DNA from 3 places in the Rhodopseudomonas sp. BR0C11 genome. Region 3 is predicted to be linked to each of the others. Evidence: predicted binding sites of a transcription regulator. Region 3 holds the regulator's gene; each other region holds the start of a gene.

Region 1 (2,265 bases), on a different contig from region 3:
CACCGGCCACAGGTCGATGCCGGCGATCAGCACCATGCCGAGCGCGCCGACCAATGCTCCCGGCGCCATCACCACGTTGCCGCCGTGGCGGTCGATCAGACCGCCAATGACCGGCGACAGGATGCCGGAGATCACCAGGGCCAGCGAAAACCCGGACATCCCGAAGGCCAGCGACCAGCCATGCGCCGCGGCGAGATGCGGCATGGTCAAGACCGGCGGATAGATCAGCATGCCCCAGCACAGAATCTGGGTGACCGCCAAAACGCCGACCGCGCGCTCCGGTCCGGACACCAGTCTGCGCAGTCCGCTCATCGGGTCATGGAATCAGATCGGCCCTGGATATTTGGCAGAGGTCAGGCGCGCGGGGCGCAGCGGACATAGACCATGTTGCCGTAGCGGGTGGCGGCGTCCTTGTCGACGAAGCGGGTGATCATCACGCGGCCGTCGAACGACACGATCTCGCGGTCCTGCTCGCCGATCGGACCGGCCGGCCCGATATAGTTCTTGCCGCTTTGCGAACCCTTCAGCCGCAGCTCCTGCGGGGTGGCCTGGTCGGCCAGATGCATGATCACGCCGCCGGTCGGACCGGCACCGATCACGTAAGGATTCTTGCACTGCGCGACCGCGGCCTTTTCGGTGCGGGCCCGGTCGGACGGATTGAGATACGACGCCAGCCCCCAGCGGCCGACGATTTCTTCCGAGCGGATGGTGGCGGGCAGTTCCGGCGGCGCCGCCGGCTCCTGCACTGCAGCCGGCTGCGAACCGCCAAGGCTGAAGCCACCGATGCTGCCGCACGCGCCGAGCCCCAGCGCCATCAGCGACGCCATGCCCAGATTGAGCGACGCGCGTGCGTTGCGTGAATTGACCATGATTTCTCCCCGAGCAAACGCCCCGTTCGCCCCGACCCCACACAACCGCAAAATGCCGCAGCAGGCAATGCGGTCGCGCCGATGAACAGTGTCCCGTCCGGCGGACGGAGCATCTTACACCGGCATCACCAAGCCCTTAAGCCCGTCAGCTTGACAGGAACAGCAGCAGGCCATATTTCCGGGCGCACAATTAGCACTCTTGCAGTACGACTGCCAACACGCGGACACGAATACGAGCCGCGATCACGAACCGGCACTCGAACGCCAAAGCCCCTCCAGCAACACACAGGATAGCCCATGGCTAAAATCAATTTTCGTCCTCTCCATGACCGCGTCGTCGTGAAGCGGATCGATGCCGAGACCAAGACCAAGGGCGGCATCATCATCCCGGACTCCGCCAAGGAGAAGCCGCAGGAAGGTCAGGTGATCGCCGTCGGCCCGGGCGGCCGTGACGAGACCGGCAAGCTGACCCCGATCGACGTCAAGGTCGGCGATCGCGTGCTGTTCGGCAAGTGGTCGGGCACCGAGATCAAGCTGGACGGCGAAGAACTCCTGATCATGAAGGAGTCGGACATCATGGGCGTGGTCGGCTAAGCCGCATCGCGACAGCATCGAGACATCAGGAGCGAATGAATGGCAGCCAAGGACGTCAAGTTTTCCGGTGAGGCCCGCGACCGCATGCTGCGCGGCGTGGACGTGCTCGCCAACGCCGTGAAGGTCACGCTCGGTCCGAAGGGCCGAAACGTGCTGATCGAGAAGAGCTTCGGTGCCCCGCGCATCACCAAGGACGGCGTCACCGTCGCCAAGGAAGTGGAGCTCGAGGACAAGTTCGAGAACATGGGCGCGCAGATGGTGCGCGAGGTGGCCTCGAAGACCAACGACCTCGCCGGCGACGGCACCACCACCGCCACCGTGCTGGCTCAGGCGATCGTCCGTGAAGGCGCCAAGGCCGTTGCGGCCGGCATGAACCCGATGGACCTGAAGCGCGGCATCGAGATCGCGGTCGCGGCCGTGGTCAAGGACATCCAGAAGCGCGCCAAGCCGGTCGCCTCCTCGGCTGAAATCGCCCAGGTCGGCACCATCTCGGCCAACGGCGACGCGCCGATCGGCAAGATGATCGCCCAGGCGATGCAGAAGGTCGGCAACGAGGGCGTCATCACGGTCGAAGAGAACAAGTCGCTCGAGACCGAAGTCGACATCGTTGAAGGCATGAAGTTCGACCGCGGCTATCTGTCGCCGTACTTCGTGACCAACGCCGAGAAGATGACCGTCGAACTCGACGACGCCTACATCCTGCTGCACGAGAAGAAGCTCTCGGGCCTGCAGTCGATGCTGCCGGTGCTCGAAGCGGTGGTGCAGTCGGGCAAGCCGCTGCTGATCATCGCCGAGGACGTCG
Region 2 (2,265 bases), on a different contig from region 3:
GCACGGCGTTCGACGGCAAGCAATTGGATGCGATGTGGATCTCCGCCAAGCTACGGCTGCCGACGCTGAACGGCGACTCTGGCTGGGCCCCTCCAGGCTGGCGGCTCAATGACCCGACGATCGGCTACGACGACGCCGTGCGCCTCTGGATCACCACGACAAACCTCAACGTGCCGCTCTGCCGCTACGACCGCGGCGCGCGGCAATGGTCGCCCTATCCGCTGCCGGCCGACGAAGGGACCGCCGACCGGCAATAACGAAGTCAGTGCAGTCTGAAGACACCGTCGACGGCGCGTAGCTCGGCCGGCTTGATCAGCTTGGAATGCGCGACGGTGACGGCGAACAGCGGCCCTTCGAGCTTCGCTTTCCAAAAACTGAGAAAGTCGTTCAGGGCGGGGAAATCGGGCGCCAAGTCGTAGTCCTGCCACGTGTAGCTCTGCAGCAGCCACTGCCGGTCGGGGCGGCGATAGAGAATTTCGGCGGTCGTCAGACCGTAGCCGAGCACCTGCTTCCTGAAGTCTTCAGAAACTGCACCTCGTTCGACCATAAATCCTCCTTCCCGAACCAGCATTCCGCAACAGTTCGCGACCGGGATTGCCTGGGAATGCCGTCCTTCCTTCTGCTGTCCCCGCGGTGCTGGGCTCCGGTCTTCACTTGCCCATCCCGCGCACCTGAAAATGTGACGCATCTGGACTGGGCATCTCAAGTCAAAAATCGACGGCAAATGCGGAAAAATGCAGCCTTAGCAGCGACTTAATACAAGTGCTAACAGGGGCGCCAAGGGCCACGGGATAGTCGGGGCTTGATTGTCGCCGCAGCGTCGTTCACGGTGTTTGGCAGATGTTCCGCGCGAGTGCTAAAAATTTCGCGCGCAGACCTTGTCTCCTGAAAACCCCTCGACTATCTCGTCGGTGTCGCGCTGGCACTCAATGTCCGCGACTGCCAATATTTCGATTTCTGAAACAAGTTCAGAAACTTAGGAGGACTTGCATGAACTTCCGTCCGCTTCACGACCGCGTCGTGGTCAAGCGCATCGACGCCGAAGAGAAGACCGCCGGCGGTATCATCATTCCTGACACGGCCAAGGAAAAGCCCTCGCAGGGCGAAGTCGTCGCCGTCGGCCCGGGTGGCCGCGACGAAGCCGGCAAGCTGATCCCGATCGACCTCAAGGTCGGTGACCGCGTGCTGTTCGGCAAGTGGAGCGGCACCGAGGTCAAGATCGACGGCAAAGAGCTGCTGATCATGAAGGAAAGCGACATCATGGGCGTCATCACCGACGCCGGCGCCAAGAAGAAGGCCGCCTGAGCCTTTGGAGGTTCCTCACCCTGAGGAGCGCCTGCAAGGCGCGTCTCGAAGGGTGAGCTCCACACGCTGAGACCGCTCATCCTTCGAGATGCGGACCTGCGGTCCGCTCCTCAGGATGAGGAGACAACGATCCAACCCAAGGGAAACCTCTTATGTCCGCTAAAGAAGTCAAATTCGGCGTCGACGCCCGCGACCGCATGCTGCGCGGCGTGGACATTCTCGCCAACGCCGTGAAGGTCACGCTGGGTCCGAAGGGCCGCAACGTCGTCCTCGACAAGTCGTTCGGCGCGCCGCGTATCACCAAGGACGGCGTCACCGTCGCCAAGGACATCGAGCTCGACGACAAGTTCGAGAACATGGGCGCGCAGATGGTGCGCGAAGTCGCCTCGAAGTCTGCCGACGCCGCCGGTGACGGCACCACCACCGCGACCGTGCTGGCCCAGGCGATCGTCCGCGAAGGCGCCAAGGCGGTTGCCGCCGGCATGAACCCGATGGATCTGAAGCGCGGTATCGACCTCGCGGTGGAAGCCGTCGTCGCTGACCTCGTCAAGAATTCCAAGAAGGTCACCTCGAACGACGAGATCGCCCAGGTCGGCACCATCTCGGCCAACGGCGACTCGGAGATCGGCAAGTTCCTCGCCGACGCGATGAAGAAGGTCGGCAACGAGGGTGTCATCACCGTCGAGGAAGCCAAGTCGCTTGAGACCGAACTCGACGTCGTCGAGGGCATGCAGTTCGACCGCGGCTACATCTCGCCCTACTTCGTCACCAACGCCGACAAGATGCGCGTCGAGTTCGACGACGCCTACATCCTGATCAACGAGAAGAAGCTCTCCAACCTCAACGAGCTGCTGCCGCTGCTGGAAGCCGTGGTGCAGACCGGCAAGCCGCTGGTGATCGTCGCGGAAGACGTCGAAGGCGAAGCCCTCGCCACCCTCGTCGTCAACCGTCTGCGTGGCG
Region 3 (2,265 bases):
CAACTCGCCTCAGTTGACGCTGCCGGTCTCGCTGCCGCCGTCGCTCGGCGCCGCCTTGGCGCCGCCCTTGGCGACGCCGACCAGCGCCGGACGCAGCACACGGTCACCGATCGTGAAGCCGGCCTGAACCACCTGCACCACGGTGCCGGCCGGCACCGACGGATCCGGCACTTCGTACATCGCCTGCTGGAAGTTCGGATCGAACTTCTGACCCTTCGGGTCGAACTTCTTGACGCCGTTCTTTTCCAGCGCGTTGAGCAGCGAGCGCTCGGTCAGCTCGACGCCCTCGATCAGCGCCTTGAGGCCCGGCTCGGCATTGGCGCGGGCGTCGGCCGGCACCGCGTCGAGCGCGCGCTGCAGATTGTCGGCGATATCGAGCACGTCGCGTGCGAACGAGGTCACCCCATAGGTGCGCGCGTCGGCGACTTCCTTCTGGGTCCGCTTCCGCAGATTCTCCATTTCGGCGAGCGTCCGCAGCATCTTGTCGCGCGCGTCCGCAGCCTCGCGCACCAGTGCCTCGTTCGATCCTTCTTCCGGGTCGTCCGGCATGATGTACGGCTTGGAAACGACCGGATCGGCGGCGGCCTGCGCCGTGTCCTGGTTGTTGTCCTTCTGTCCATCAGTCTCGGTCATCACGCTACCTTCTTGAAAAATCTCTGGATCGTTACGGGAGAGCTGGCCGGGATATCGTGGTTTGCGGCGCGAAAATCAAGTTTCGGAAAATCAGCCGCCGAGCATCCGGCTGACGATCCGCGCGGTGTAATCGACCATCGGGATCACCCGCGCATAGTTCAGCCGTGTCGGGCCGATCACGCCGAGCACCCCGACGATGTGGCCGGCGCCGTCGCTGTACGGCGCGATGATGGTGGACGAGCCCGACAGCGAGAACAGCTTGTTTTCCGAGCCGATGAAGATCCGTACGCCGTCGGCGCTTTCGGCGCGGCCGAGCAGATCGATCACCCCGCGCTTGGTCTCGAGGTCATCGAACAACAGCCGCACCCGCTCCAGATCATCGAGCGCGTGCAGGTCTTCGAGCAGATTGGCGTGGCCGCGCACGATCAGCTGCCGGTCTTCGCCGTCACCGCCGGACCAGCTGGCGATGCCCGCCGCGATGACCTTCTGGGTGAGCTGATCGAGCTCGGCCTTGTTCTGAACCATCAGCGATTCGAGCTCGAGCCGGGCTTCGGCCAGCGTCCGACCGCGAATCCGCGCGTTGAGATAATTGGCTGCCTCGATCAGCGCCGACGATGGCACCCCGGGCGGCAACGTCAGCACCCGGTTCTCGACCTGGCCGTCTTCGGCCACCAGGATCACCAGCGCCCGCTCGGGCTCCAGCCGGACGAATTCGATGTGCTTGAGCCGAACGTTGGCCTTGGCGGTCAGCACAACCGCGGCGGCGCGCGTCAGGCCCGACAGCCGCGTCAACGCCTCGCCGAGCGCGGCTTCGACCGTGTGGGCGCGTCCCACCGACGAAAGCTGCGCCTGGATCGACTGCCGCTCCGGCTCGGTCAGGTCGCCGACCTGCATCAGGGCGTCGACGAAGAACCGCAGGCCGAGTTCGGTCGGCAGCCGGCCGGCCGAGGTGTGCGGGGCGTAGATCAGGCCGAGCTGTTCGAGATCGGCCATCACGTTGCGCACCGAAGCCGGCGACAGCGGGACGGAAATCAGACGGGAAATGTTGCGGGAGCCCACCGGCTCACCGGTCGCGAGATAGCTTTCGACGATCTGACGAAAAATCTCCCGCGAGCGCTCGTTGAGCTGGGCAAGGCCGGCATTGGGCGCGATCAGGCCGATCGGGTCGTGCTGAGCCAAATTGTCCTCCGTAATCCCCTTAATTTGTCGTCGCTTCGGCCCGGTTACAAGCGGGGAGCGCATGGCTTTGGCCGCAACCCTTGCCGCTGCGGCTGCGGCCCCCTAAAAGCACCGCAACATTGTTCTTCCCCCTGCCATAGATGGAGGTCCCCCATGCGGCCGAGCCGCCGTGCGCCCGACGAATTGCGCGCCGTGTCGCTGGAACGCGGCGTCGTCAAATATGCCGAGGGCTCCTGCTTGGTGAAGTTCGGCGACACCCACGTGCTGGTGACCGCCACCCTGGAAGAGCGGCTGCCGCCGTGGCTGAAGGGCCAGGGCCGCGGCTGGGTGACGGCCGAATACGGCATGCTGCCGCGGGCCACCCTGGAGCGCACCCGCCGCGAAGCGTCCGCCGGCAAGCAGAACGGCCGGACCGTGGAGATTCAGCGCCTGATCGGCCGCTCGCTGCGCACC

The links. The regulator HrcA, encoded in region 3, represses chaperone genes, less so after heat shock. The targets are predictions, from matches to a motif close to GTTAGCACTCNCNNNNNGNGAGTGCTAAC.
Region 1: a site for HrcA is predicted at 1,059-1,087, ahead of groES (co-chaperone GroES). Genes of this name have one in related genera too.
Region 2: a site for HrcA is predicted at 919-947, ahead of groES (co-chaperone GroES). Genes of this name have one in related genera too.

What each region holds. Positions count from the first base shown of each region.
Region 1 is NZ_QTKI01000027.1:5,299-7,563, reverse strand. Features, by position in the region: gene DYI24_RS04230 (MFS transporter) at 1-312, opposite strand, end outside; gene DYI24_RS04225 (hypothetical protein) at 354-869, opposite strand; gene groES (co-chaperone GroES) at 1,167-1,463, shown strand; gene groL (chaperonin GroEL) at 1,503-2,265, shown strand, end outside.
Region 2 is NZ_QTKI01000041.1:17,218-19,482, forward strand. Features, by position in the region: gene DYI24_RS05845 (hypothetical protein) at 1-257, shown strand, start outside; gene DYI24_RS05850 (usg protein) at 263-547, opposite strand; gene groES (co-chaperone GroES) at 991-1,305, shown strand; partial or broken gene groEL (chaperonin GroEL) at 1,458-2,265, shown strand, end outside.
Region 3 is NZ_QTKI01000158.1:6,245-8,509, forward strand. Features, by position in the region: gene grpE (nucleotide exchange factor GrpE) at 10-633, opposite strand; gene hrcA (heat-inducible transcriptional repressor HrcA) at 724-1,812, opposite strand; gene rph (ribonuclease PH) at 1,966-2,265, shown strand, end outside.